4 regions of the Rhizobium sp. BK377 genome follow, and region 2 is predicted to be linked to each of the others. Evidence: predicted binding sites of a transcription regulator. Region 2 holds the regulator's gene; each other region holds the start of a gene.
The links. The regulator PhoB, encoded in region 2, activates phosphate uptake and scavenging genes when phosphate is short. The targets are predictions, from matches to a motif close to TGTCATNNANCTGTCAT.
Positions count from the first base shown of each region.

Region 1: the regulator PhoB is predicted to act here: its motif matches at 5,108-5,124, upstream of FHT92_RS09260 (alpha-D-ribose 1-methylphosphonate 5-triphosphate diphosphatase).
Region 3: the regulator PhoB is predicted to act here: its motif matches at 3,669-3,685, upstream of FHT92_RS21430 (NAD-glutamate dehydrogenase).
Region 4: the regulator PhoB is predicted to act here: its motif matches at 3,150-3,166, upstream of FHT92_RS26865 (DapH/DapD/GlmU-related protein).

Region 1 covers NZ_JACIAC010000002.1:133,532-140,867, forward strand. Annotated here, with positions in the region: gene FHT92_RS09230 (MFS transporter) at 1-247, shown strand, start outside; gene FHT92_RS09235 (LysR family transcriptional regulator) at 287-1,252, opposite strand; gene FHT92_RS09240 (DUF4440 domain-containing protein) at 1,296-1,886, shown strand; gene FHT92_RS09245 (alpha/beta fold hydrolase) at 1,985-2,878, opposite strand; gene FHT92_RS09250 (TetR/AcrR family transcriptional regulator) at 2,956-3,552, shown strand; gene FHT92_RS09255 (hypothetical protein) at 3,587-3,751, opposite strand; gene FHT92_RS09260 (alpha-D-ribose 1-methylphosphonate 5-triphosphate diphosphatase) at 3,789-5,027, opposite strand; gene FHT92_RS09265 (MFS transporter) at 5,215-6,381, shown strand; gene FHT92_RS09270 (phosphotransferase enzyme family protein) at 6,465-7,199, shown strand.
Region 2 covers NZ_JACIAC010000001.1:1,254,251-1,261,586, reverse strand. Annotated here, with positions in the region: gene pstA (phosphate ABC transporter permease PstA) at 1-1,074, shown strand, start outside; gene pstB (phosphate ABC transporter ATP-binding protein PstB) at 1,089-1,904, shown strand; gene phoU (phosphate signaling complex protein PhoU) at 1,949-2,662, shown strand; gene phoB (phosphate regulon transcriptional regulator PhoB) at 2,793-3,476, shown strand; gene FHT92_RS06240 (pyrroline-5-carboxylate reductase) at 3,675-4,466, opposite strand; gene FHT92_RS06235 (GcrA family cell cycle regulator) at 4,765-5,295, opposite strand; gene FHT92_RS06230 (aspartate aminotransferase family protein) at 5,721-6,920, shown strand; gene argF (ornithine carbamoyltransferase) at 6,966-7,336, shown strand, end outside.
Region 3 covers NZ_JACIAC010000005.1:376,447-383,782, reverse strand. Annotated here, with positions in the region: gene FHT92_RS21430 (NAD-glutamate dehydrogenase) at 1-3,466, opposite strand, end outside; gene pdxY (pyridoxal kinase PdxY) at 3,738-4,613, shown strand; gene FHT92_RS21420 (carbonic anhydrase) at 4,675-5,316, shown strand; gene FHT92_RS21415 (GGDEF domain-containing protein) at 5,408-7,033, shown strand; gene FHT92_RS21410 (lytic transglycosylase domain-containing protein) at 7,087-7,336, opposite strand, start outside.
Region 4 covers NZ_JACIAC010000009.1:13,335-20,670, forward strand. Annotated here, with positions in the region: gene FHT92_RS26850 (oligosaccharide flippase family protein) at 1-345, opposite strand, end outside; gene FHT92_RS26855 (hypothetical protein) at 394-1,305, opposite strand; gene FHT92_RS26860 (alginate lyase family protein) at 1,701-2,585, shown strand; gene FHT92_RS26865 (DapH/DapD/GlmU-related protein) at 2,595-3,089, opposite strand; gene FHT92_RS26870 (endonuclease/exonuclease/phosphatase family protein) at 3,345-4,268, shown strand; gene FHT92_RS26875 (calcium-binding protein) at 4,432-6,810, shown strand; gene FHT92_RS26880 (type I secretion system permease/ATPase) at 7,196-7,336, shown strand, end outside.

The DNA.
Region 1 (7,336 bases), on a different contig from region 2:
CATTCTACTTCTCTCGGCGCCGAAAGCCAGAAGCGGCGCGGCAGGTGCCATGCAGGGCACCGCACGGCTTCTCGGCCAGACGCTCGGCGGAATCTCCATGTCGCTCATCTTCGCGACATTGCCGCAATCTGCCGCGCTGGAATTTGCGGTCGTCCTGTCGGCCGGCTGTGCGGCAATTGCGAGCCTGGTCAGCCTGAGCCGCGCCCGCTACGAACTGGCAGGACAACAGGGAGAGAGAGGACGATGAGTATCCTGTCCCGGCGCTAAAGCATCCGTTCGTTCCCCGTTAGAACGACCCCGCAGGACCCTCAACCTCACACGCCGACAGCAGCATTCCGAACAACCAGCTCAGCCCGGCATCCAGCATTGCGGCGCGCGGGGCAACGGCGCTCAGCCGGAAACGCGGCAGCGGCAAGGGAGCATCGACCGTCACCAGGCCAAAGCGCGGCGCGTAGAGTGCGGCGAAGCGGCGGGGAACGGCAACCAGCAAGTCGCTCTCGCCGGTGACGGCGAGCGCGAACATGAAGTTCGGCACCGTCAGCGCCATCCGCCTGTTTAAGCCCCGCTGTTCAAGCGCCGTGTCGACGAAACCGTGCGGATCACCCCCAAGTGACACGACCAGATGCCGCATTCCGATATAGCGCTCGAGCGTCGGTTCCTGCGCGAAGGCATGGCCGGCGCGCATGGCGATGACGAAATCCTCTTCGTAGAGCGTCAGACTATGAAAGCGCGCCGGGATGTCACCGGAAGGCACGATCGCAATATCCATGGCGCGGGCTTCGAGATCGGCAAAGGCGTTGCGCCACGCCCGCGCCAGCGCGCTTTCGCCCTGCTCCGGCAGCAGCTGGCGTATGCTGATATCGATCCCAGGCGCCGACTTTTCCAATCCGGCAAGCAGCGCGGACAGGAAGACGGCGGAAACGCCGTCCGGCGCGCCGAGCGTGAACCGGCGGCTCGACCGTGCCGGATCGAAGGGCTCGGCCGTCGAAATCACGCTTCGCACCCTGGCAAGGATTTCGGCAACCGGCGCTGACAGTTCCATCGCCCGGGCCGTCGCCACCACGCCCCTCGGCGTCCTCACGAACAGCGGATCGTGGAGCATGCGCCGCAGGCGGCCGAGCCCGTGGCTGACGGCAGATGGCGAGATATTCAGCCGGTCGGCGGCGCGGCCGACATGGCCCTCCTCGATGACGGCTTCGAAAAGCACGAGGAGATTGAGATCGGCGCGCGAAAGATCAGTTTCATTCAGCATATCGCTGAAATCATATCATTAGCCTCAGCATCAGCAAACTGGCATGTCTGAGGCACGGGGCGTCGCAGCCGCGTTTTCGAACTCCAGCCTTGCAGAGGAGCATGCCATGTCACCGTCTCGCCGATCCCTTCTCGTCGCCGGCCCGGCCGGTCTTGCCGGTCTTGCCTCCCTCGCCGCCGGCGCAGCCAGCAGCCGGGCATCTATGCAGGCGGCCGATCTCGCCCTGATCTCGGAGGAAGCCAATGCCGCGCTGATGCGGGGCGATGTCGCCACCTACCGGATGCTGGTGCCGCGCACCGAGAATTTCACCCTGATGTCACCTTTCGGTGGCCCGCCCTCGCGCGAGGCAGACATTACCGAGAAGACCTGGGATGGCATGAGCCGCTTCTTCAGGAACGGGACGCTGAAACAGGAGCTTATCCAGACCTATGCCGGCACCGATATGATCGTGCTTGTCACCGTCGAGCGCGCCAATGTCGAAGTCGGCGGGCTGCCCGCACAGGACTGGGCGCTGCGTGTCACGCTCGTCTACCAGCGCGAGGGCGGAGAGTGGCGGCTTGCGCACCGCCACGCCGATCCACTGCGCCATGCCATCACCCTGCAGCAATCGGCAGCACTCGGGCGCGGGGCATAGGGGAGCGATCCCCCACCTCCTCATTCCTGTGCTTGTCACAGGAATGAGGAGGTGGGGGCGGGCCGCGCCACCAGCCCTGCCCGCTCCCTATTCCGAATTCATTTGCCTGATACCGCGTCTCTGAACTGCGCCAGATCACTGTTGAAGCGCGGCGCTTCCTCCAAAAATGGCGCATGCCCCGACTTCGCATAGATCTTCGTCTGAACGGCCGGATTAAGCGCCCGCGCTCTTGCGATGCTCGGTTCAACATTGACCAGAACGTCCTTGCCGCCATAGAGCAGCAGGACCGGCACGCGCGCCTTGGGCAGACCCTCTGCGGCGGAAACGGTCATCGAGGGGACGGTCCGCGTCATGATCCACGAGGCCATCGCGGCATTGGATAGCAAGCGTTCGAAGGTTGCCGTGTCGGGCTTCGTGGCAAAACACAGAGCCAGGAAGGTGTTCACCGCATCGAGGTGCTCCTTAAGCTCGTCCGAAGCCATGCCTGCATAGACTTCGGGGTGCGCGGTGATCAGCGCGGCATTGAGCTCGATGACGCCGTCGACATAGACGATCCCGCCAAGGCCGTCGTCTCCGTAGCCGGCAAGATAGTTGGAGATAACCACGCCACCGAGCGACCAGCCGACCAGGACAGGCTTTTTCGCACCCGTCGCCTTCAGGACCGCCGAGAGATCGTCCGCCCAGCGGCGCCCGTCACGATAGGCTTCGGCATCGTCGGGCTTGCCTGACAGGCCATGGCCGCGCATGTCGTAGCTGATCAGCCGGTAGTGCTGCAGTTCGGGGCTGGCGACCTGCATGTCCCAGTTGAGATGGCTGCCGAGCAGGCCATGGATGAAAACGATCGCCGGCCCGGCGGGATCGCCCGACTCCTGCACGGCGATCTCGACGCCGTCAGGCGCCTTCACCGTGTAGTCCCTCTCCGCCGCCATCGCCATGGAAGACAGGCCCAGCAGCAGGACGAAAACCCAAATTGCATGCATTGCTCTTATCATGCCAAAATCCTTATGTTTAGCGATCACTACAAACTAACGGCTTGCTTTTTGCTGTCAAGACGTCTTTAGTGATCACTATGGATAAGGTTGTGAAAACACGGCGCGGCGGTCCGCGAACCTTCGACCGGGACGAGGCGATCGACATCGCCATGCGCCTCTTCTGGAGGCACGGATATGAAGGTGTTTCGCTGAACGACCTGACGGCCGCAATCGGTGTCGCGCCCCCAAGTCTCTATTCGGCTTTCGGCAGCAAGGCGGGGCTCTACCGCGAGACGCTCGATCGCTATCTCGGCCTGCCCCGGGCGTTACAGAACATCAAATCCACCACAACCCTTCAGGAGACGGTCGAAGCCATGCTCCACAAGGCAATCGATGCCGTTACCGACCCCGCGGCGGAGCGCGGCTGCATGATCTCGAGCGGCATGATCCAGTGCGGGCCGGATCATGCGGAACTGGCCCGCGAACTGGCGGAGCGCCGAAACGAGATGCGTGACATGATCGCGGAAACGCTCGGGCGCTGGCTCGATCCGGACCGCGCCATCTCTCTCGCCCGCTATCTCGTCGCCGTCCTGCAGGGACTGTCCATCCAGGCACGCGACGGCGCCTCGCGGCAGGAATTGCGGCAGGTCTCGGACGAGGTGATCGCGGGCGTGAAGGCGCGAGGCTTCGGCTGAAACGGCGCAACTGCCGCAGCGCCGTCAGCGGCCTTCATGTCTCTTTCGCATCCTCGTCGTCAGCCGCTTTCGGCTTGCGGGACGAGCGCAGGTTATCGAAGCCCATATAGTGGTCGGCGTCGGACGTGTTCCATTTGCCGGCCAGATAGATGATCGTTATGGCCACGGCGAAGATGAGCAGGACATAGAGCGCTTCCATATCTTGGATGTAGCGCGCATAGCAGATCTGAATAGGATCAGGCGATCGCCAGTTCCCCGGCGGGTGCCGCGCGATAGGCTTCCCGGCCTGCGACCCAGGTGCGGCGAACGGCGGGGGCTGCACCTTCAGGCCAGTCGACCAGCACGAGATCCGCCCGCTTGCCGGCTTCGATGACGCCGCGATCGGTGAGTCCCGAGGCGCGCGCCGGATTATCAGAGACGAGTGGCCAGAGCGCATGGAGCGGCGCCACGCCATCGGCCTTCAGCCTTGCAAGCCCGAGCAGCATCGCCGGATAGTAATAGTCCGAGGCGAGAATGTCGCAGAGCCCTTCGCGGATCATGTCGGCCGCGCCGATCGAGGCGAGATGGCTGCCGCCGCGCGTCGCGTTCGGTGCGCCGAAGACGATGAAGTCGCCGGCATCGCGCGCAGCCCGCGCCACCCGCCGGTTCATCGGGAATTCGCAGATCCGCGCGCCGCGTTGGCGGAAGAAATCGCGCGTTTCGATCTGGCTGTCGTCATGCGACAGCATCGGCGCGCCCGCGGCCTTTCCAAGTGCTGCCACGTCCTCAATTGCTTCAGGCACCTGCGGCCGGCGCTCCCACATGTTGCGCACCAGCGCCACCATGTCCGGCACCGGGATTTTCGCCCGCTTGGCGCGTTCCGCCATCTTCTCGGCGAAGGCAGGCGTTTCGGGATCGACTGTCGGGAAGGCCGGATCGAGGTCGAACGGCCGCTCCTGCAACGGGATCGACGGATGCAGCATCACCATCGACGTGTGATCATTGAAGGCAATCGACGGCAGGCGCGGGCCGGCAAGCGCCTCGCGGATGAGCTCGACCGCCTCGAAGCAGAAGGTTTCCCAGCGCAGCTGCACGCGATTGTCCACCGTCAGCCGCGGGGTCAGCGCATCGAGAGCGCGCACGATGGCATAACCGGTTTCGACCGAGCGAAGCCCGGGCTCCCAGCTCAGCGTCAGCGCATGATAGGCCGTCGCAATGCCGTTGGCGGCAAGCTGCCGGTCGGTTTCGAGCAGCGCGGCAGGAACCGGCAGCATGGTGCCCGGCCGCGGCATGACCTGCCGCTCGAAGGCATCGCCATGAATGTCCACGAAAGCGGGCCCAAGCAGATGGCCGCGTCCGTCGATGCTTTCGGCCCCGTCGCGCGCGCCGTCTATATTGGTGATCCGGCCGTCTTCGATCCGCACGGAAGCGGTCTCCAGACGGTCGCCGAATACAACGGTTGCGCCCTCGATGATCACGGCCGGATTGTTCTGCATGGTTCTCATCCCAGGAAAAAGAAGAGGCGCGGCAGCCGAGTCACCGGCTGCGCGCCATCAGCCGCTTCTAACCAGCCGACATGACAGATTTGCGACCGTCGCGGAACACCTCCGATCAAATATTTGAATGACAGACATCGACGGGACGCAATTGGTCGCGACCTCTTGCTCTGCTACCAGAGAGCCGATGACCACACGCTCGAAAACCCCACTCCTGTTCGTCCTGATCGCCAGCGGAACCGTTCTCGGCATTGCCGGGACCGACCTGGTGCTTCCGGCCGTCCCAAGCCTGCCGGGGCAGCTTGGCGGAAGCATCGAGATTGCACAGCTCGTGCTTGCGGCTTACGCGTTCGGCACGCTGGTCGGGCTGCTTGCCTTCGGCGAACTGGGCGCGCGGTTCGATCCGCGCAAGCTGCTGATCTGGTCGCTTGTTTTGTTCGGGCTTGCCTCGCTTGCAGCAGCGGAATCTCCTTCGATCGAATGGCTGATTGCCCTGCGTTTTGCCCAGGGCGCCTTCGGCTCCGGCCCTGCCGTCTTCGCGCCCGGCTTCATCCAGGGCCTCTATCCGCACGACAAGGCGGCGGCCGCCATGGGACGGCTCGGTTCCGTTGAGTCCCTGGCGCCGGCGCTGGCCCCGATTGCCGGAGCCTGGCTCTTGGAATTTGGAGGCTGGGAGATTTCCTTCGTGCTGCTGGCGGCGCTTTCGGCGCTGATAGCAGCGGCCGTTTTCCGGCAGCGCGCCCATTTCCCGCGGCCGCGCCAGATGGAAGATCACCACAGCTATCTCTTCATTCTGAAGAATCTCGAATTTCTCTTCTACGCGCTGAGCCAGGCCCTGTCGCTGGGCGCGCTGCTCGTCTTCGTCTTCGGCCTGCCGGCCGTGCTCACCGGCCCGCTCGACAGGGGGATCGAGGACTTCGTCATCCTGCAGGTCTGCGGCATCTCTATGTTCATCCTGGCCGCGAATTCCTCCGCACGGCTGGCCGCTAAATTCGGCACGCTCAAGATAATCCGCACCGGCACGGCGATCATGCCCTGCGCCTTTCTGGCGATCTTCGCCTACGCGCTCACGGGCTCAGGCAGCCTTTACGTCCTCGTGCCGCTCTGGGCGGTCTTGAACCTCGGCTTCGGCATCCGCGGGCCGATCGGCTTCCATCGGGCCATATCGGCTGCCCGCGGCGATCATTCGCGCGCAGCCGCGATCGTTATCGCCGCGATCCTCGGCATAGCGGCACTGGGAACGACCGCCGTCGCCCCATACATCTCCGTCGGTCTCTGGCCGCTTGCGATCGCCGGTGCCGTGATCTCGGCTCTCGCAATGCTGTCACTGGTACCGCTCAAGAGCCTTGATTGAAGGCCGCTCGCGGGAACATCGTGATGTCGTAAACTTTCGCGATGTCTTACGTCATTCAGTCGTTACCGTCAGGGATATCGCCAATGGGATGGGAAGCACTCCGGCAATGGGGTGAAGACGCGGTTCGCATCGAACCGCTTAGGGGTGGAGTTGCCAACGACGTGTGGAGTGTCCGCATCCGCGGGCAGATCGCGGTCGGCCGTCTCGGCTCCAGGACCGACGCCGATCTCGCATGGGAAGCCGCTCTGCTCCAGCATCTCGACCGGGAAGGCATGACCGTTCCAGTGCCGATCCCGACGACTGACGGCCGGCTGTTCGTGGACGGTCTGGTGGTGATGAAATACATGGAGGGCGGACCGCCCGAGACACAGTCCGACTGGCGTCGCGTCGCCGATACACTGCGCGAACTGCACCGGTTGACGCAGGGCTGGCCGCAGCGCCCAGGCTGGAGATCGTCGACCGACCTCCTGCATGCCGAAACCGGCACGAGGATCAACCTTGCCGCAATGCCGCCCGAGGGCGTTGTCCGGTGCCGGGCAGCCTGGGCGCGGCTGGCAGGGCGTCGGACCTGCGTCGTCCACGGCAATCCAAACAGTCCTGGCAACGTCCGCATAACCGCAGATCGGGTCGCGCTGATCGACTGGGACGAGTCGCACGTCGACGTGCCCGACCTCGACCTGGTGCTGCCCGGCAACGCTGCCGGTCTCGACGACGGCGCGCATGACATCGCCGCACAAGCATCAGCCGCATGGGAAGCCGCCATCTGCTGGCAGGACGAGTACGCGGTCAGACGGCTTGCCGAGGTTCGCGCAGTCTGAGCAGCTTCGGCGGATCAACGGGGAGATAGCCCTCCACGGCGGCAGCTTTACCGAGGCACAGATCCAGGTATTGCTGCTGACCAACGCCGTGACGAATGGCTGCGAGTGGGCGGTCGGCTTTCATTCGTTCCTGGCCA
Region 2 (7,336 bases):
AACAAGCGTGCGACCGATCCTTCGGTTCTGGTCGCCGCCAACTATCCGGTTCTGTTGCGTGACGCGATCGTCAAGCAGCTCGGCGTCAACCCTTCGAGCCGTCCGGATGTGCGTGACGCGTCCGCGATGATTTCGAAGAGTGCGCCGATCCAGCTGCGCGACATGGTCGTGGCCGACCCCTCCATCATCGGCAAGACGGTCGATGTTACGGTACTTGCCGATGCCAATGTCGACAGCGCCAACAAAGGCCAGATCGATCTCTCGGTCGATGAGAAGAACCGCAAGGTCAATGACAAGCAGGTTACCTGGATGAACGAGCTGAAGGCGAGCGGCGCTCTTCACAAGCAGTTCAACACCGGCCTCTTCGTCAACGGCAATTCCAGCCGTCCGGAAGCTGCAGGCCTCGGCGTCGCCCTCATCGGCTCGCTCTATCTGATGCTGATCGTTCTCGTCCTTTCGTTGCCGATCGGCGTTGCCGCCTCGATCTACCTCGAGGAATTCGCGCCGAAGAACAAGTTGACGGACCTGATCGAGGTCAACATCAACAATCTCGCCGCCGTCCCGTCGATCGTCTACGGTCTGCTCGGCCTGTCGGTCTTCATCAACTTCGCCGGCCTGCCGCGTTCGGCATCGCTGGTCGGCGGCCTGGTGCTGACCCTGATGACGCTGCCGACGATCATCATCGCCACCCGCGCTGCTCTGCGCGCCGTGCCGCCGTCGATCCGCTCGGCAGCGCTGGGCCTCGGCGCTTCGAAGATGCAGATGGTGTTCCACCATGTGCTGCCGCTCGCCATGCCCGGCATCCTGACCGGCACGATCATCGGCCTTGCCCACGCACTCGGCGAAACCGCGCCGCTGCTCCTGATCGGCATGGTCGCCTTCGTCGCCCAGGCGCCGACCACGCCGCTCGATCCTTCCACCGCACTTCCGGTTCAGGTCTACATGTGGGCCAATGAAGCCGAGCGCGCGTTCGTGGAGAGAACCTCGGGTGCCATTATCGTCCTGCTCCTGTTCCTCATCGTCATGAATATCGGAGCCATCCTCTTGCGTCGTCGCTTTGAGCGCCGCTGGTAAACGGAGTAAAGATCATGAACATGTTGACGGAAGCAGCAGTTGAGAAGGCGCTGGACCAGAAAATGAGCAACGTCCCGTATAAGATGATCGGTCAGGATGTCTCCGTTTATTACGGTGACAAGCGCGCGCTTTTCGATGTCAATCTGAACATCCGGGAAAACACCGTGACTGCCTTGATCGGCCCGTCCGGCTGCGGCAAGTCCACCTTCCTGCGGTCGCTGAACCGTATGAACGACACGATCGACGGCTGCCGCGTCACCGGCAAGATCTCGCTCGACGGTGAGGACATCTACGATCCTGACATCGACGTCGTCGAGCTCCGCGCCCGTGTCGGCATGGTGTTCCAGAAGCCGAACCCGTTCCCGAAGTCGATCTATGAAAACGTCTCCTACGGCCCGCGCATCCATGGCCTGGCCAAGTCGAAGGCCGACCTCGACCAAATCGTCGAGTCGAGCCTGCAGCGCGCCGGCCTCTGGAATGAGGTCAAGGATCGCGTGCACGAATCCGGCACCGGCCTTTCCGGCGGTCAGCAGCAGCGTCTGTGCATCGCACGCGCCGTTGCCGTCAGCCCCGAAGTCATCCTGATGGACGAGCCCTGCTCGGCACTCGACCCTATCGCGACCGCCAAGGTCGAAGAGCTGATCCACGAGCTGCGTGAAAACTACACCATCGTCATCGTGACGCATTCCATGCAACAGGCCGCACGCGTGTCGCAGCGCACGGCCATGTTCCACCTCGGCAACCTGGTCGAGGAAAACGATACCGACAAGATGTTCACCAATCCGGACGATTCGCGCACCCAGGACTATATCATGGGCCGGTTCGGCTGATTTTGGCGGTGTGAAGCCTTTCCGATTTTCGAGGACAAAGCCCCATGGCATCGACACATATTTTTTCCGCCTATGACGACGATCTGAAGTTCCTGTCCCGGCGCATCTCCGAGATGGGTGGTCTTGCCGAACAGATGGTCGGCGAGGCCGTCCGCGCGCTGGTCAACGGTGACACCGCGCTCGCTCAAAAGGTCATTTCCGACGATGTGATCCTCGATCACACCGAGCGCGAGATCAACGACAAGGCGATCGTGACGATCGCCCGCCGTCAGCCGATGGCCTCCGACCTTCGCGAGATCATGGGCTCGATCCGCATCGCCGCCGACCTCGAGCGCGTCGGCGATCTCGGCAAGAACACGGCAAAGCGCGTCATCGCGGTCCAGAGCACCGGCGTTCCGCGCAAGCTCGCCCGCGGTCTCGAGCATCTGTCCGAACTGGCGCTGGTCCAGCTCAAGGAAGTGCTCGACGTCTATACGACGCGCTCCGCTGACAAGGCCAAGTCCATCCGCGAGCGCGACGACGAGATCGACGCCATGTACACCTCGCTGTTCCGCGAACTCCTGACCTACATGATGGAAGATCCGCGCAACATCACGAGCTGCACGCACCTTCTCTTCTGCGCCAAGAACATCGAACGTATCGGCGACCATGCGACCAACATCGCCGAGACGATCTATTACATGGCGACCGGCGCCCAGCCGGAGGGCGAGCGTCCGAAGGACGACAGCTCCAACACCGTTGGTGCGGTGACGGAGTAATCCTGAACTGCCGATGCTTGCGCGCCCCGCGCTGGGGCGCGCGAGGGTCGCAGCCCATTCCGAGTTCCTGCATGATCCCTTGCTTAAATCACCCCCGGTTTAAGGATCGTGCATTAGGAGACTGACACGCATGATCCCAAGAGTTGCAGTTGTTGAAGATGAGGAGGCGCTAAGCGTGCTTCTCCGCTACAACCTCGAAGCCGAAGGTTTCGAGGTGGACACGATCCTCCGTGGCGACGAGGCCGAAATCCGGCTTCAGGAACGCACGCCGGACCTGCTCATCCTGGATTGGATGCTGCCGGGCGTTTCCGGTATCGAGCTTTGCCGCCGGCTGCGCATGCGGCCGGAAACCGAGCGTCTGCCGATCATCATGCTGACGGCGCGCGGTGAAGAGAGCGAGCGTGTTCGCGGTCTTTCGACCGGCGCGGACGATTATGTCGTCAAGCCCTTCTCCACGCCGGAACTCGTTGCCCGCGTCAGAGCGATGCTGCGCCGCGCCCGCCCGGAAGTTCTCTCCACGGTTCTGAAGTGTGGCGATATCGAGCTCGACCGCGAAACGCATCGCGTTCATCGCAAGAGCCGCGAAGTCCGCCTCGGCCCGACCGAGTTCCGCCTGCTGGAATTCCTGATGTCGTCGCCGGGCAGGGTCTTTTCCCGCTCGCAGCTGCTCGACGGCGTCTGGGGCCACGATATCTACGTGGACGAACGCACCGTCGACGTCCATGTCGGTCGCCTGCGCAAGGCGCTGAACTTCTCCAACATGCAGGATGTCATCCGCACCGTCCGCGGCGCGGGATATTCCATGGAAGCTTAATCCGAGTGATCGGAGGTCCAGACGGGTCGCTCGCTTGCCGGGCGGCCCGTTTGCTTATCTGGTGCCTACTCAAGATACGGCGATGAGTAGGCTCGCCCTGTCCGTCGAACTTGAAGTGACCTGTCTCGACGAAGCCCAGCTTCTCATGAAGAGCCGACACCAGTCGCCGGAAAAGCGAACTTCGAGAGGATCTGCCTTCTACAGACGGATGCGTGCAAGAATCCGATCAAGAGCCTTCTGCAGAGCCGCCGTGCCGCCGAACTCGCGAAAGTCTTCGAGCACCTGTTCATTCAATCCGCCCTTGGTCGAATGCTCGCCGATGAGTTCATCGAAACTCGCGACAGGTTTTAAGCGGGCAGCATGGGCGAGGCCGGAAAACAATTGACGGAGGTAGGCGTCGCCAGCTGGTCTCGAGAGCCCCTGGCTCTGCAGCCAGCTCGACGTCGCGTCCAGAATGCCGAAATAGGTGGCCATCAGGCAGCTGGCCACCGCGAGAAGTTCGAACTCCTGCTTGTCTTCAACCTGGATCGCCGTTCCGAGCGCCGAAAAGAGGGTGTGGGAAACCTCGTCGGGCGGGTAGATCGCGGTCGCCCCTTGGAGATCTGCGACGAACGGAAGTGGAATTGCCAGGCTTAGGTGGTGAACGGGCTGATCGATCCACGCCAGCAGTTGATCGATTGGCGTGGCCGCGACAAAGCTGATGACATGGTGGTCCGGCCGAAATCGGAGCGAGCGGATGACCTCCTCGGCAATTTGCGGCCTCACGGCCATGAATACGAGATCGGATCGGTCGAGAACATCCTGGTTGCCCAAAGCGATCGACACATTCCGGTTTGCCGCCGCGAGGCGGCCTGCGACGCTTGCGCCACGCGGGGACAGCACGATCGGCGTGTCGCAAAAAGCTGTCTTGCCCAGTCCGGTGACGACGGCCTCGGTAATCGTGCCCGTCCCGACGAACCCGATTGTCATCCGCTTTGGATCGATCTCCATTGGCACCCCTGACCGACTGTTGCGCCGTGCTGCTCGACGAGAATACTGCATCTGTATCAGAAAATCGCGTTACAGTGCCATCACCACCATTCCATGCCTGTTGAGGGCTGAAACGCATTGGCGGCGTTGGCCGCATAACTTTCGCATCTTCCGGCATGGTGTACGGCCGGCAAGGATCAGCCTCCGGCAGACAGTCGTGGCCACGAGCCGTTTCCAGCCCTATGCCGGCAAAAAATCACCCCTCCGCGCATCGGCGAGGAGGGGCAATGATACGTTGCAACTGTTGGAAAATCGCGGGTCAGCCGACCCGGACAGCCTTGCGGCGCTCGCTCACCGGCTGGTAGGCGAGGCGCTGATGGTAGCTGCAGTAGGGCGACGAGTCCGTAGAGTCGCAACCGCAAAAATAGAAGTCATCCTTCATCGGATCGCCGACCGGCCACTTGCAGGTGCGCTCCGTCAGTTCCGTCAGGCCGAGGCGGCGCGAAATCGGCACGACCACATTTTTGGCCGGCACATATTCCATTTCCTCGGCGGTTTCGATCTCGATCTCTTCCTTCAGCATCGTCGCGCCCTGCTGGCGCGTTACGGTGCGGGTAGCGATGCGAGATGCATAGTTCGGGGCGCGGGGCGCCGAGGTCGTGCGCTTCGGTGCGCGCGCCGCGGTTGCCGTGCCGCCGGCCTTGGCGCGGCCGGGAAGACTGAGCCGGTGAACCTTGCCGATAACGGCGTTTCTACTCACACCGCCAAGCTGCGCTGCGATCTGGCTGGCGCTCAGCCCCTCCGACCAAAGCTTCTTGAGCTTCTCGACACGCTCGTCTGTCCAGTTCATTGCCCTGTCTCCACCTTTCGCGTTGGTGATGGCAGAATCCCTCACCGTTGCCTCGAAAGTTTCCGAAGCAAGAAACGCCTGATCAATTTTGGTGACTAGTTCCGCCGCATGCAGTCTAGTAATTGAACTTTAACCTAGTGTGAGCCTGACTCTGTGACAAGAGTCGCACGAATCCGATGAATCCGAATTCGGGGTTTTCCCCAACTTGCTTCCCGAGAGAGTCATTTCTGCAACATTAGCTGTTGATAGACCTGAAAGTCCGATTTGAGGCTTGACGCATGCGCTAAATCCTCAGTTTTGTTGACATTGCAGTGCGAAAAGTAAATAGTGCTCCCTGCCGCCGAAAGGCGGCATTTTTGATTTTTCGGGCCTGGTTTTCTTAGCCGGAGTCCGGTGCCCCATAACCTGTTGCAGGAGTTCGCGCCATGGCTGAAGCCTCGCCGCTTTATGATACCTATTCTCGTGCCCCGTTGCGGTTCGAGCGAGGTGAAGGCGTCTGGCTGATCACCGAAACCGGCGAGCGATATCTGGATTTCGGCGCAGGCGTTGCCGTCACCTCCGTGGGGCATGGCAATCCGCATGTCGTGGCCGCCCTCAAGGATCAGGCCGACAAGGTCTGGCATCTCTCCAATATCTATGAAGTGCCTGGCCAGGAGAAGCTTGCCAAGCGCCTGACGGATGCTACTTTCGCCGACAAGGTGTTTTTCACCAATTCCGGCGCCGAGGCTCTCGAATGCGCCATCAAGACTGCGCGCCGCTACCAGTTCTCCAAGGGCCACCCGGAGCGCTTCCACATCATTACTTTCGAAGGCGCCTTCCACGGCCGCACGCTTGCAACCATCGCCGCCGGCGGTCAGGAGAAGTATCTCGAAGGTTTCGGCCCGAAGACCCCGGGCTTCGATCAGGTTCCCTTCGGCGATATCGAGGCCGTACGCGCCGCGATTACCGACAAGACGGCCGGCATCCTCATCGAGCCTGTGCAGGGTGAGGGCGGTGTCCGCCCGGCGACGCCTGAATTCATGAGGGCGCTCCGCCAGCTCTGCGACGAGCACGGCCTGCTCCTCATCCTCGACGAAGTCCAGACCGGCGTCGGCCGTACCGGCAAGCTCTTCGCCCATGAATGGTCGGGTATAACGCCCGACATCATGGCCGTTGCCAAGGGCATCGGCGGCGGCTTCCCGCTTGGCGCCTGCCTGGCGACGGCAGAAGCAGCCTCGGGCATGAAGGCCGGCACGCATGGTTCCACCTATGGCGGCAATCCGCTGGCCATGGCTGTCGGCAACGCGGTCCTCGATGTCATCCTGGCTGACGGCTTCCTGCAGCACGTGCGCGATGTCACCCTCGTCTTCCGCCAGGGCCTTGCCTCGCTCAAGGATCGCTATCCCGATGTGATCGAAGACATCAGGGGCGAAGGCCTGCTGCTCGGCATCAAGGCTGCCATTCCCTCGGCCGAGCTGCTGAAGGAAATTCGCGCTGCACACCTTCTGGCGATCCCGGCAGGCGATAATGTCATCCGTCTGCTGCCGCCGCTGGTCGTAACCGCGGAGGAGGCGCGCGAGGGGATTTCCCGTCTCGAACGCGCCGCCGAAAGCATCCGTGCCGCCAAGGTCAAGAAGACCGCTTGATAGGACAATGCCCCGCCCGCTGGCGGGCGTAGCAGGTAACGAACAATGGCTTCCCCCAAACACTTCCTCGATCTCTCCGCAGTCACCGCATCCGACCTCAGAACCATCATGGAGGATGCCAAGCTGCGAAAGCAGGCTTTCAAGGCGGGTTCCGCCGACAAGCCGCTCGCCGGCAAGATGCTCGCCATGATCTTCGAGAAGCCGTCCACGCGAACCCGCGTCTCCTTCGATGTCGGCATGCGCCAGCTCGGCGGCGAGACGCTGTTCCTGTCGGGTACGGAAATGCAGCTCGGGCGCGCCGAGACGATCGGCGACACCGCCAAGGTTTTGTCCCGCTATGTCGATGCGATCATGATCCGCACGACCGAGCACAGCCGGATGCTGGAGCTCGCCGAGCATGCCACGGTGCCTGTCAT
Region 3 (7,336 bases), on a different contig from region 2:
TGTTGACGCCGGCAGAATTGTCGATTGCGTCGGAATTGCTGCGGCCGCCCTTGAGGCCATAGGCAATGCGTCCCTTCTGGGTAACGCCGAGGTTGGCGCCTTCACCGATGACCTTGGCGCGAACTTCGTCGGCCGTAATGCGGATCGGATCGTTGGCGCGATCGCCGACGTCGGTATCGGTCTCCGATGCTGCCTTCACATAGGTGCCAATGCCGCCGAACCAGAGAAGGTCGATAGGGCTCTTCAGGATTGCCGTCATGATTTCGAAGGGCGTGGCGACGGCTTTGTCGATGCCGATTGCAGCCACGGCCTCCGGCGTCAGGGTGACTGACTTTGCGGAGCGCGAAATGATCATGGCGCCCTTCGAAAGGACGGACTTGTCGAAATCCTGCCAACTTGAGCGCGGCAGGTTGAAGAGACGCTGACGCTCGGCGAGCGTCTTTTCCATGTCCGGATCGGGATCGATGAAGATATCGCGGTGGTCGAAGGCAGCCAGCAGCCTGATTTGCGGCGAGAGGAGCATGCCGTTGCCGAAGACGTCGCCCGACATGTCGCCGACGCCCGCTACCGTGAAGGGCGTGGTCTGGATGTCGATGTCCATTTCGCGGAAGTGGCGTTTCACCGTTTCCCAGGCGCCACGGGCGGTAATGCCCATCTTTTTATGGTCGTAGCCGGCCGAGCCGCCTGACGCAAAGGCATCGTCCAGCCAGAAACCGGCTTCCTGGGCGAGCGCATTGGCGGTGTCGGAGAAGGTCGCCGTGCCCTTGTCTGCTGCGACGACGAAATATGGATCATCGCCATCGAGCCGCACCGTGTCCTTGGGGGGGACGACGTCGGCGCCGGAAATGTTGTCGGTGATGGAAAGCAATGTACGGATATAGGTCTTATAAGCTTCCCGGCCCGTATTGAAGATCTCTTCGCGGCTGCCGCCGACCGGCAGTTTTCTTGGATAGAATCCGCCTTTGGCACCGACAGGCACGATCACGGCGTTCTTGACCTGCTGTGCCTTCACGAGGCCCAGGACCTCGGTGCGGTAATCCTCGGCGCGATCCGACCAGCGCAGGCCGCCGCGGGCAACGCGACCGAAGCGCAGATGCACGCCTTCCACTTCCACGCCATAGACGAAGATTTCGCGGAACGGTTTCGGTTCCGGAAGACCATCGACCAGATGCGGGTCGAGCTTGAAGGCGAGCATCGGCTTCGGTGTTCCATCGGCATTGCGCTGGAAATAGTTGGTCCGTAGCGTCGCATCGACGATGTTGACGTAGCGGCGCAGAATACGGTCGTCATCCAGGCTCGGCACGTCGGCAAGTTCGGTTTCTATGATGTCGTGCAGTTCGGCGAGCTTCTTGAGCTGCACCTTTTCAGGAAGCCCCGGGTCGAGCGTGTCGTGGAAAAGGCGGAAGATCGAGGCGGCAATGCCAGGATACTTGTCGAGGGTTGCGGCGATATAATCCTGCGAATAGGCAATGCCTGCCTGGCGCAGATAGCGCGCGTAAGCACGCAGCACGTTGACTTCCCGGGCCGAAAGGCCGGCCGATAAAATCAGACGGTTGAAGCTGTCATTGTCGATCGCGCCTTCGAAGGCGGCAACGAAGGCTTCTTCGAGCGGTGCGCCAAAACGTGCAAGGTCGATGTCTGCACCGCTACGGGCCTCGAGTTCCATGTCGTGCAGCACCACAATGTTGATCGCGCCATCGGCTGTCGGAACTTCGATATCGAAGGTCCGCTCACTCAGGACGTTGAAGCCGAGGTTTTCTAGGAGAGGCACGCGGCGCGACAGCGGCAGCTGTTCGCCACTATGGAAGATCTTCAGCGACAGGATGCGGCCGCGTTCATCGTCGTGGCGATAGTAGAATTCGATGCGGATCGGCTCACCGGCGGCGCATGCGGCGATGTCGGGCAGGTCGCCGACCGCTTCATCCGGCGTGAAGGCCTCCTGGAAGGCGTTGCTGACGCCGAGCTTCGGCGCCTTAGAGCCGGCGAGCATCTCGAAGCGGCTGTCCCAGCGTGCGGTGATCTGGCGAATCGCCGCTTCCAACTTGGCCTGCTGGACGCGCGGAGTCTTGCCGCCAGAGCGGCCGATAATGAAATGTACACGCGCCACGCCGCCTTCCGGGAAGGCGGGGTAATAGGCGGAGACGCGGCCGTCATAGACGGTCTTCAAATAAGTACCGATGCGTTCGCGCACGATCGAATCATATTCTTCGCGCGGTACGAAGACGATGACGGAAACGAAGCGGTCGAAATGGTCGATACGCGGTAGGGCTCGGACGCGCGGACGGTCGACGAGATCGTTGATCTGCTCGGCGAAGGACGCAAGAAGCTGGGTATCGATCTGGAAAAGATCGTCGCGCGGGTAGGATTCAAGCGTGTTGTCGAGCATTCGACCCGAATGGCTCATCGGGTCGAAGCCGAAATGCTCCTTCACCTTTTCGATCTTGGAGCGCAACAGCGGGATTTCGGCAGCGGACGAGGTATAGGCAGTCGAGGTGAAGAGGCCGACGATACGCAGCTCCCCTGTCACGTTGCCCTGTACGTCAAAACGTTTGACGCCGACATAGTCCATGTAAGCGCGGCGATGGACTACGGACTTCACATTGGCTTTGGTGACGATCAGGAAATCCGGGCCATCGAGGAAGGCGAGGATCTCCGGCGTCGTCGTCACCGCGTCCTTGCCGGTGCGCAGGACCAGAACCTCGGGATTGGAGAGAATGCCAAGGCCGGTTCCCTTGTCGCGTTCAACCTTCGCATTCGCCCCTTTGCCGGAATAGACATAATCGCGCATGCCGAGGAAGGTGAAGTTCTCGTCGCGCAGCCAGGTCAGGAAGGCGATCGCCTCGTCACGGTCGGCCTTCTTGCGGCTGGCGTTGTAGTTCGAAAGCTCTGCAATCACCTCGTCGACGCGCGAGAGCATCGCCTTCCAATCGGAAACGGCAAGCTCCACCTGCTGGAGCACCGCGTTGATACGCTTGATGAGATCGTCTGCCTGCGAGGCGGCGAGCGGCGAGATATGAAGCTGGATGTGGCTGACCCGCTTTGCCGGATCGCTCGGCACATCGGCGGAGTAAAGTTCCGGAACCTTGTCGTCCTCCATGATTAGGATCGGGTGAACGGCCATGGAGATGTCGCGGTGGGTGCTGGTCACCTCGCCCATCACGGATTCGTAGAGGAAAGGTTTGTTGTGATCAGTCACCGAGAGAACGGAGACGGCGACGCCACCGGGGGTGACATCGGCGATCGTGCCGATGTTGACACGCGGCGACTTGCCGTTCCAGGCGGAGAGTTCGGCTGCCGAATGCACGGCGGAAAGCGCCAGCATTTCCGGTGTATAGAGTTCGAGGTCGTCGCCGCTGGCCCGGCCGAAGAGGATCTCGGGGTCGAGATAGGGTTCGCCGGTGGCAGCCGCAATCTTGCGCGCGCTTTCGATCTGCTTTTCCCGTTTCGGATTGTTTCTGACGGCCATGGATCATCCCCCCGATTGTTTTGATGTGGGCAAGTTAGCAGAAGGTTCTTCGAAAAAATCCTTAAAAGAGGGCTTCGAAACGTAGTTTTCGTGCTTTTTTGGCTGTGCTGGCGAGAGATTTTGAAGTTTTTTGGTCGATTTATGCCGGTGGATGGCAAAATGCCTTGTCCGGATTCCCGACGGCTCACATTTCCACGCTCGCGTGAAGAATGGTTGACAGCGCCTCGTCAAAAATATCATCAACGACGGTCGAAATTCGGGACCGGATGCCATGTCGGAAAACACAGCAGGCGCAGTCATCGTCATTTCCAGCCACGTGGTGCGCGGGTCGGTCGGAAACCGGGCTGCGGTCTTTGCGCTGGAAACGCTTGGCCATCAGGTCTGGGCGCTGCCGACGATCGTGCTGCCCTGGCATCCCGGTCACAGCCGTTCGACACGGCTTGCCTTCGCCGAGGCCGATTTCGAAGCGGCGATCGACGATCTCATCCGCGCACCGTGGATCGGCGAGGTCAAAGCCGTCTTGTCGGGCTATTTCGGCAACGCAGCCCAGGCCCGCTCCGTCGCGAAACTCGTGTCGTCGCTGCGCGAAAAGAACCCGGAACTGCTCTATGTCTGCGATCCGGTCATGGGCGATCTCGGCGGCCTTTACGTGCCGGAAGCGACAGCCGAGGCGATCCGTGACCATCTGATACCGCTCGCTTCGCTCGCAACACCGAACCGATACGAACTTGCGTGGCTGTCGGGTGCGGCACTCGATGACAATAACGCGGTCATGGAGGCCGCACTTTCGCTCGGCCCCTCGCGCATGCTGGTCACATCGGCGGTGCCGATGATGGCAGGCGGCACCGGCAATCTCTATCTTTCCGGAAGGCATGCTCTGCTTGCCGAACACCGTGTCGTCGAAAACCCACCAAATGGGCTTGGAGACCTGCTTGCAGCGCTCTTCCTGTCCCGCCTGCTCTCAGGTGTGGAGGATGAAAAGGCGCTGCAGTTGGCGACTGCAAGTGTGTTTGAAGTGCTGGCGCGTGCCGTCAAGCGCGGCAGCAACGAGCTGATGCTGGCAAGCGATGCCTCCAGCCTTTCGACGCCCATGGCAATGGTGCAGATGCGTCACCTCGTCCATCCTGCCCAGCGGCGGAAAAAATAGGCTTCATACTTTTGCAGCGCAGCAGTTGATCTCGGCGCGCGCGCGCGCTAATCCAAAAGTCATGATGAGTTTTCCCAAATCCCTGGTGGACGGTTATCGCAACTTCATGAACGGGCGATATGCCGATGCCCGCGACCGGTATCGGCAGCTTGCGGAAAACGGGCAAAGCCCGACGACGCTCGTCATTGCCTGTTGCGACTCACGCGCGGCTCCCGAGCTGATTTTCGACGCAGGGCCGGGCGAACTCTTTGTCATCCGCAACGTCGCCAACATGGTGCCGCCTTATGAACCGGATGGCCATTTCCATTCCACGTCGGCGGCGCTCGAATTCGCCGTGCAGGCGCTGAAGGTCAAGAATATCGTCGTCATGGGTCATGGCCGCTGCGGTGGAATCCGCGCAGCCCTCGATCCCGATGCCGAACCTTTGTCATCCGGCGATTTCATTGGTCGCTGGATGTCGCTCGTTCGTCCTGCCGCCGAACAGATCGGCAGCAACGACGTCATGACGCCTGCCGAACGGCAGACCGCGCTGGAGCGGGTCTCCATCCGCAATTCGATCAACAATCTCAGATCCTTCCCTGATATCAGGGCGCTCGAGGAAGAGGGCAAGCTGGAGCTTCACGGCGCCTGGTTCGATATTTCGACCGGTGAGCTCTGGGTGATGGATTCTGAGACACTCGATTTTATTCGTCCCGAAATCTAGGGATAGACCGCTTTATCGGTTTTTTAAGATATTTCACTAGGCTCACTTGCGGGCAGTCTATGCGCGTGGATCGGTCATGAATTTCGAAGTGGTGAAATTCAAGAATATCAGAAGGGTAGTTCTCGCCGCCGTTCTGCTGCCCTTCGTCTTCATGATTGCCGAAGGGGTAGTGTTGATCCGCTTCTCGCTCATGCAATACCGCGCGCTCGAAAACGATCATCTCTTTGCCGACGTCCTTGCCCGCGGAGGATCGATTGCTGCCAATGAAATTCTGGCGGAACTCGTCGCGGCGCGAACTTACATTAATAATCCCAACGAGATGACCAAGGCTGCCATGATGGAAAGGCGCAGCGCACTCGACAGCGAACGCGCGCGTTTCAACGCCAGCCTCCCGCCCGTTGAAACGCTCGATCTTGGTCTACAGTCACAACTTGCCAATCTCCGCCTCGCTTACAGCCGTATCGTTGCGACACGTTCGGCGGTCGATCGAGGTTATTACGGCAAAGGCGGCAACCCCGTTCATATCTATGGACAGGCCGGATTGAAGCAGCTCGGACTTGTCGAGTCGCTTTCGTCGAGGATCCATGATCCTGTGTTGTTACGCAAATCCAGCGAGCTGATGAGTATCCTGCTGACCTATTACGGCGAGCGGCTGATCGGCAATCTTGGCCAGCGCTATTTCGATCGAGCCGACTTTTCCGCCATGTCGCATGAACAGCTCGTTCAAGGCGAAACAATGCTCGGCAACGGCATGGATCGCTTGCGTTTTCATTCTTCCTCGCCTGTCGTACGGGAAATCCTTGCTTATAGGTCTCAGCCCGACGAGGTCTGGGCCGATACCTTCACAAATGCCATGGTTTCCGGTGCGTTGCGGCCGGACAAGGCGATCCGAGACAAATGGATCGGTATCCAGAATAAGCGGCTGGATTTCCTGCAGCAAAAAATTGCCTCCGTCACCGATGATATTCATGTGACCGGACAGAAGCTGTCGATGCGCTCGCATATTCACATGACGGTCGTACTTGCGCTGTCATCCGGACTGGTGCTGCTCGTTGCCCTTATTGTGGCGCTTGCTGTTCGGGGTATCCGTCTCGTTGCCCGCGTCACCGAAGAGCGTGAACTGCTCATCAACGAGCTGCGCAATGCTGCCCAGACCGATCTTCTGACGGGCCTTTATAATCGCCGTGGCTTCGAGGCTGCTGCTTTAGCGCTTCTGATGCAGGCCGAGTATGGATCACGCTGGATTTCGGTCGTTTTGTTTGATCTCGATCACTTCAAGAAAATCAATGACATATATGGCCATGATGCTGGCGATATCGTCCTGAAGCACGTAGCCGGCGTCGCGCGGGAAAGTTTCCGCTCCTTCGATCTGCTGGTTCGCCACGGCGGCGAGGAGTTCATGGCGCTGCTGCCGGATTCGACACCAGAGGATGCGGCGGTCGTTGCCGAACGTGTCCGGTTGGCCATCGAGGCTGCTGAGATCGCGCTTCCGAGTGGCGAGCGTCTGCGAATGACGGCAAGCTTCGGCTGTGCGGGGCGCGCAAATGCCGTCAGCAATCGCAATTTCGACGATCTGGTGAAGCGTGCTGACCTAGCGCTCTATGCGGCGAAGGCTTCGGGACGCAATTGCGTCGTTGCCGGGCCGATTGTTCCTTCCGCGGCATCGCAGGAAGAGCGCCGCAAGAGTGCCGGCGGAACCCACGACTTCCGCAAATGAAAAACGCCGCATTCGCATGCGGCGCTCGTGTTCATTTTCCTACCGATGTTTCTTCAGTTGCCGTCGATCTGCTGACCGATATAGGCGATTGCCTGCTGATAGACGGCTGCGGCATTCCAGCCTTGGATGGCGACGAAGTTCGGCTCACCCGGCTGGTAACCGGCGCCAGCACGCCAGCCGTGGCCCTTGAGGAAATTGGCAGTCGAGGCCAGCGCATCGGCGCGGGATCCGACCATATCGATGCGGCCGTCGCCGTCGCCGTCAGCGCCGTAGCGCACCACATTGCGCGGCAGGAACTGCGTC
Region 4 (7,336 bases), on a different contig from region 2:
GAGCCCGACGAGCTGCAACACCGGTTCAATTCCGGTAACACCAAGAAGACTGCCGATTTCCGTCGAGAAGATCGTCAGCAGCGCATATATGATGACGGCCAGAGCGAAGTTCAGGATCAGAATGCTTGTCGCAATTCCGCGTGTGACGTCCTGGGTGCGAACAACGGCGTCACCGAAACCGTTATCGGCAAATAGCTCGGTCAACGACACAAGCGCATAGGCTGCCGCAAACATGCCGATCTCGGTCTTGTCGAGAATGCGTGCCAGCACGAAAAATGTGATGATCGTGCCGAAGCGTGGCCCCCAGTTGCGGACGGCCGACCAGATTACCGAGCTGCGATTCATCGGCGCCTCATTTTGCCATTGAACGGAGGCAAACGCCTTCCCCTGCGACTATGCATTCCGCACCGCAGCGATATAGCTTGACAGAGTCAGCTTGCCACCTGCGACCAGGGATGCTCCAACAAGGAGTTTGCGTACAAACGCGATGATGCCGGGGAGGCTTCGGGTCTTGTGGGCGGCAATGGCGTAGAGCGTGCCGGGGAAATATTTAGGCTTGAGGCTTGAATCGTGATCACGATGGCCGACGAGCGGGGCGTCGGTGAAAAGAGTACCACGGGCAAGGTAGAAAGCGCGAATTGCATAATCGGTGTCCTCGCCGCCGTTCAGACGCGCGCCTACCCCCAGTGTCTCGTCGAACGTCTGCAACTCTGGCAGCAGTCTTCCGCGGAAGAAGAACGTGTTCGATGACGCTCGCGATATCACTTTCTGCAAAGCAGGTTTTTCCGTTGGCAATGCGTTCTTTATCTCCGGAGTGGAGCTATAGCGGCAGAACCAGAAATCAATCTCGGGTTTATCGCGAAAGAGGCCGGCGACCAGCGTTAAGAATTTTTCCGGGTACCAGCAATCGTCGTCGGGGAAGGCGTATATGCTGTCTGCGGTGACGACGCCGGCCTTCACGACCTCACGCATAAGTAGATTACGGGCTGCCGAAAGCGAAATCTGATGATTGATTCGCCGCGTGCTTATCCAGTCCGGAAAGTCAGGATCGGCGGCATCGTCGGGGACATTCTGCAGAAGGAGATACAGATGGACGTCGATAGATGGATCTTCGACCTTGGCACGCGCAATCGAGTCAACCATCCTCTGGAGGTGCTCGGAGCGGCCTTGCCTGAGATTGCTCGTCGAAAAGAGGGTAATTTTCGGCATGACTACTCTATTGTTCGGGAACTTGTCAGTGGAGCTGCGAACCATCAGCACGAGCGGCGCGGCTGGCGACCCTATCTTGCGGTGCAACATAAACATTGAGGTCTGCGTTGAAAAGTAGAAAATAGCCCATACAGATTACTTTGCTGGAAACACTCGTTTCTCGATATTGCCACAACCGGCAGTCACGATCACCGCTCTTGGGGAGTTTTATGTTGATGGCTTCACGGAAAGCTGGAATTTTCGGTTGGACGGGTTCCTGGCTCTTTTCCAGCTTTCTCTTTTTCGCAGCGCCCGCGACTGCCGAGCAGCCTCTCCGATACATGTTCGAGAGAGCGCCCGCCGAAACGCAGGAGGCGGGTTCTGCCAAGGGAGCGCGGCCTTTCGTCTGCTCAGTTCCAATTGCTCCGCTGGTCGATATGAGCGAGCTATTTGGTTTTTATAAACCGAGTCACACCCAGTCGGAGGTCGATCCTGCGGCTATGAAGGCCTACGTGAAGCGTTTATGGCCGACAGGTGCTGTCAGCAAGAAGATGCTGGAAATGATGGAGACGGCGCTTGATGTGCCGGGGCAAGGTAAGAATGCCGCCAATTGCATCATCCGGCAGATGCGCGTCTGGGCTAATGCAGATGCTTTGCTTGGCAATGTCGAGGACAACGACCCGCTCGGGCATCGTCAGGCGGTCCTTGTCGGGGGCTGGACCAGCATTTCCTTTTCGAACGCTTATGCCGTGGCTGAAGGCGTCGCATCGCCGGCGAGTGCCGCCGACGTTCCGATCAAAGCCTGGTTCGCCAAGCTTTCGGATATGATCGTAGCGGAATTCACGCCCGCCCCGCGTGAGCACAAATATGAGTGGCTCGACGGCAACAGCAATCATCGATATTGGGGCGCAGCTGCCGTCGGTCTGATGGCCGTACATTTGCAGGATCGCAAGCGGTTCAGCTGGTCAATGGACATCTTGAAATCGGCGCTGGATGAAGTCCCGGAGGACGGCGGTTTGCCGCGTGAGCTTGCTCGCGGCGGACGTGCGCTTAAATATCAGAATTTTGCCATGGACGCGATCGCGATCCTCGTGCGGCTTGCTGATACGAACGATGTTGCGCTCGATGCCGATCAGGAGAAGAAGCTGCAGTCGGCCGCCGGGTTCGCCGCCACCATGTATCTTCATCCCGACGAATTGGAAGCGCGAACGGGATATCGCCAGGAAGTCGAGCCGGGGATGATTGCGTGGATCGACGTCCTGCTGCCGCATTTCAAGCATACCGATCCGCAACTCGCTGAAAAGCTCGACGCTATCGCGCGGCCCTTGCGGCCGATGACCAATACGTTCATCGCTTTGCCTTCAACGCGCCTGATCGGTCAGGCAGACGCGAAGTAAAGACTGGCACTATGCCTTTCGCACGGCCGTGCCGCTCTTTTTCTGATCTGCCGCTCTTTCGGCTTCAGGGATGTCGGCAAACAGGAAACGGCCATAGGGGCCGACTTCGATATTCTCGCGAATGACGGTCGCCGGATTGCCGGCTGCGATGCAGCGCGACGGAATGTTCTTGGTTACGACGCTGCCGGAGCCGATGACGCATTCGTCGCCAATCTCGACGCCGGGCAAAATGATGCTTCTGGCCCCGATAAAGCAGTGCTTGCCGATTTTGGTGTTACGGTAGACGCCGCGCGTTCTGTCATGCGTGAGTATGGCTACGTCGAATGCGACGTACGACTTTTCGCCCACATGGATGCCTTTGGGATAGGTCTTGTCCAGGCGAACGCTCAACGAGAACGTCGCTGTCGGGTGAATGTTCATCCCCCAGACCTTCGTGTAGTAATGGTACTTAGCTTTTACCAGAAGCGATCTCAGCCAGAGAAATTTGTTCAAGCTGCGTGCCATTAAACACCCTCTCCTTGTTGCGCGAACATTTCAGTTTCATCGGTCCTGAACGCGGGGCCTATAAAGCATGGACGACAGGTCAGTGGAAGCCGCTTTGTGTGCGGTGCAAGAAAAACCATTGGATTTTTGCCGCCATTTCGCATGATGCTAACCGCGGTTTCTGCAGGCGCCTTACGGCCGACAGACCCGGCCGTCCTTTTCGCTCGGCCTGACTTCCTTTTATTTGAAGCATTTTCCGCATCGCAGGATCAATGAATGAAACACATCGTCTTTTGCGTCGCCTGCACCGTGGTTTCAATCGTGCTGTTGGCCGTTTGTCTGCGGTATTTCGCCGATGCGTGGCCTCTGACAATTATCGGTGCGATGCAGATGCAGATCGGCGCGCTATGCCTGGCGATAGTTCTTCTCTCCAGCCTCCTGGTCCGACATTGGTATGGTTTGTTGCTCGGCGTGGCTTCCGTCTTGTTAGCCGCTCACCCCATGCTCATGCTCGGAGCTTTTGCTCGCCCGCCAGCGCCGGACGCGGTGCCTGCACTCCGTCTGCTGTCGATCAACATTGTCGACAGCGCGGTGGGGGACGCCGCGCTCGATCAAATGATCGAAGAGGCGAATGCCGATATCCTCGTTATGACCAGCACCGGCTCTCTTGCCGGCCGAATGAATCTTGCGGGCCAATCCTATCCATTTCGCGCCGGTTGCGACGATCCGGTGAATTCACGCTGTTCCGTCATGCTGTGGTCGCGTCGACCGCTTTCCGATATCCGCGTCCAGCAGCTGAGTCCGGTCGGAAGCGAATTGATCGCCGCTACTCTTTCGGTTGACGGCCAGCGCATGCGGGTTTTTGCGACTCGACTTTCGAAGACATGGTTCGACACATTTCACAGCTTCGAACTTTTCAATATTACGCGTGTCCTGAGGCAGACGACGGAACCCGTGTTGCTTGCCGGAGATTTCAGCGCGCCTGTCATTGTCGCGGACATGCGCTGGTTCCTTGGAAACAACAGGCTGAGCAGCGTCTACCCTGAGCCGGCGACGTGGCCGGCCTGGCTTGGACCTCTCGGCGTGAGCAACGATCATATCTTTTTCAAGGCGCCGCTATCTGTTCTCTCCGTCAACCGTATCGATGCAAATGGTCGATCGGGGTATGTTTCACTTCTTTCTAATGTAGCGATTAAATAGCCTCGTTACACGCTGAGAGCGTATAACTCTCGGTTTGGGTGTGTTTTGTGAATATAACTCAGAAAAATCTCGATTGGTTAGACTTTTAACGAACATGGAATGCTAATCTTAACCCTGCTCCTACAGGCTGTCCCTGCAGTTCAGTTGATGCAGGAGTTTCCGAATGCCCACGACAATCTATCTCGATGCCACAGCCGGCGAGACCGAACTTCGTAAGGCGCTGACAACTGTCGCAAACGGCGGGGGCACAGTTGTCCTTGCGAAGGATGCCGACATTACCGTCAGCAAAACGATTTACATGTCGGTCGGAGCAGACGACGTTACGATCGATCTCAACGGCGGCACACTGCACCAAGCTACAGGCTCCGAAAGGGTTCTGGGTGTGTTCGGTGCTGAGGCACCGCTGCAGACTGTCACGCTCGGATCTGACTCGATGAACAATGCAACGGTTACCTACGCGTCCCTGCCGCAGAACCTTGCGGTCGGCAGTTGGGTAAAGGTGACCGCGGACGACAACCTGCCAGGAGACCATATCGACCCGGGCGATGCAGGCCAGACCACCAAGCTCGGCCAGGCCGCCAAGGTGATTGCCATTGATGGCAACACCGTCACTCTGGAGGGTCCGCTGGTCGAGCAGAACCTCTACGCGACGAATGTCCGCGCCACGGTCTATGCCGAGGGCCAGTTCACGATCAAGAACGGCACGATCGATGGCGCAGCCGGCGAATACAGCGCTGCGACTGCTGATCTTCTTCATCTACGCAATCTTGTTGATGCCGTCGTGGAAAATGTGACTGTGAAAGACGGCGGCTTTGGCGTCAACGTCGTCAACAACGTCAATGCTACGTTGACTGACATCACGGCCACCAATCTCTACTGCGGCATTCATACAGGTTCATCGCTTGGCACCGAGATCGATGGCCTTTTTGCCGAGCATGTCGGCCAGGGCGTTGTAGTCCAGGGTATAGGAACGGCTCTGAACGCCTCAAGCGCGGCGAGCTATGGCGCGGAGATCGGTTTCCTCGCCAAAAATTCGGTCGTCTACGATGGGGCGAACTCGGCGTATGATTTCCATTCCGAAAGCCGAAACGGGGTTTACACGGACGATCTCTCCTTCAATTCCAGAATGTTCGGAGATTTTCGCGGCATAGGAAACGCCTTCACAAACAGCGGAAGCGCCGGGGACGCCTACGGCATACAGTTCTATGAATACGGCGACGGAGATGGTCGCAATTCGCTTGTCGACAACCTCGTACTGCGTGAAATCAAGAACTACGCGTTCATGATATCCAATTCGCCTGAGGGGAACATCGTCCAGAACAGCACCTTCGAGAGCTATCTGGAAGGATACAATATCCCGGAATCGATGGTTAAATTTATTAACACGCTGATTCTGACTAAGGTGGTGCCCGGCGACGATACGCTGGTCGGCACGGCGGCGGCAGACAAACTTCTCGGCGGCCTCGGTGCCGACAATCTGTCCGGCGGCGGCGGTGATGATTATCTGTGGGGCGGCGACAAGGCTGATGTTTTGACCGGTGGTGCCGGACATGACCGCTTTGCCTATCATGCGCTGAGTGAAGGCGGCGATATCATCAGCGACTTTCAAGTTGGCGGTAATGGCGATGTTATCGATGTTTCGGTGCTCGCCGCCCGACTGGGCTGGGGCAGCGGAAGCGACCTTATTGCAGACGGCCATATCCGCGTCATCCAGAGTGGGACATCTGCCGTCGTGCAGGCCAATGATGGCCAAGGCTGGTCGACGCTGGCCACGCTCCAGAATGCAAGTGCGTCGGGCTTCGATACGCGCAATCTCCAGACGGCACTTTCGGCGACGACACAATGGAACGCTGGCGATCCTTCGGCGTCGTTACCGGCTCCAACGCCACACACGGGAACGGATAAAGCTGACAGCTTTGCCGCGGCCAAGGGTGCCGATCTCTATTATGGTTCTGCGGGTGATGACAGCTATGTCTTTAATGACGCGCGAGATCACGTCACGGGAGAGCTGGCAGATGGCGGCAAGGACACGATATGGTCAAGCGTCAGCGTAGACCTTCGCAACGAATCCTTCGTCGAAAACTTGCGGCTCAGCGGAACCGCCGAAATCGACGGAATCGGCAACGCTCTTTCCAACCTGATCACCGGTAACGCGCAAAGCAACACTGTTGCCGGCGCCGGGGGAAACGACTCTCTTTATGGCAGTGGCGGAGCTGATACCTTCTATTTCTCCGAAATGGGTGCCTCCAACAAAGATTCGATCTGGGATTTCAGCGATGACGACAAGGTAGCCCTGTCACAGTCAATATTTGCAGGCCTCGATGCAAACGGTGACCACGTCCTCGATCCCTCCGCGTTTCTGGTCGTCGGCAAAGTGGGAGCGTTGGCGACGGGCGCGGGGCCGCAGATAATCTATAATTCGGCAAGCGGTATCGTATCCTATGATGCAGATGGATCGGGTGAAAAAGCTGCACAGGACATAGCCTTTATCGGAGCCAACAAAGCGTTCTTCAGCTATGATGACGTGCTTCTGACTTATTGACGGAAATCGCTTGTTCGGTCAGGCGCTGGGTTCTGCGGCTGATAGCCGCGGCGGTCGCTGTAGATGGCTTGGCCATAACAACCGGTCCGTCTCATGGGATTTCTTAGCGAAAAGGTCCGCAGTAACGGTTTTTTAGCTCTTTCGGGTTCACTCGAAGCTAGCAGAATAGTGGCCGACGAGAGTATCGGCGTTAACTTACGGAGCAATTTTGCCAGACTGTCTATTTATTTCACCGTAATTTCTGTGGCATGAGATGTAACCCGTAACGTCGGATCGTGTGTCTTCAGGGGCGTTCTGAAGTCGAGTGAGAGTAAATCGCCTACCGGGTCTCGGAAGGCGCTATTTTAGAGGGTGTCGAAGGTTGAATAATCTTGTAGCCGGCTTCATGCGACAGCCGAAGAAGGATACAGAGGCCGAAGCCTTTTCGCGTTGCAAAAGCGCGCTGGTGGCAGTTGCGCTGGCAAGTGCGCTCGTCAACATCCTTTATCTCACGGGCTCGTTCTTCATGCTGCAGGTTTACGACCGG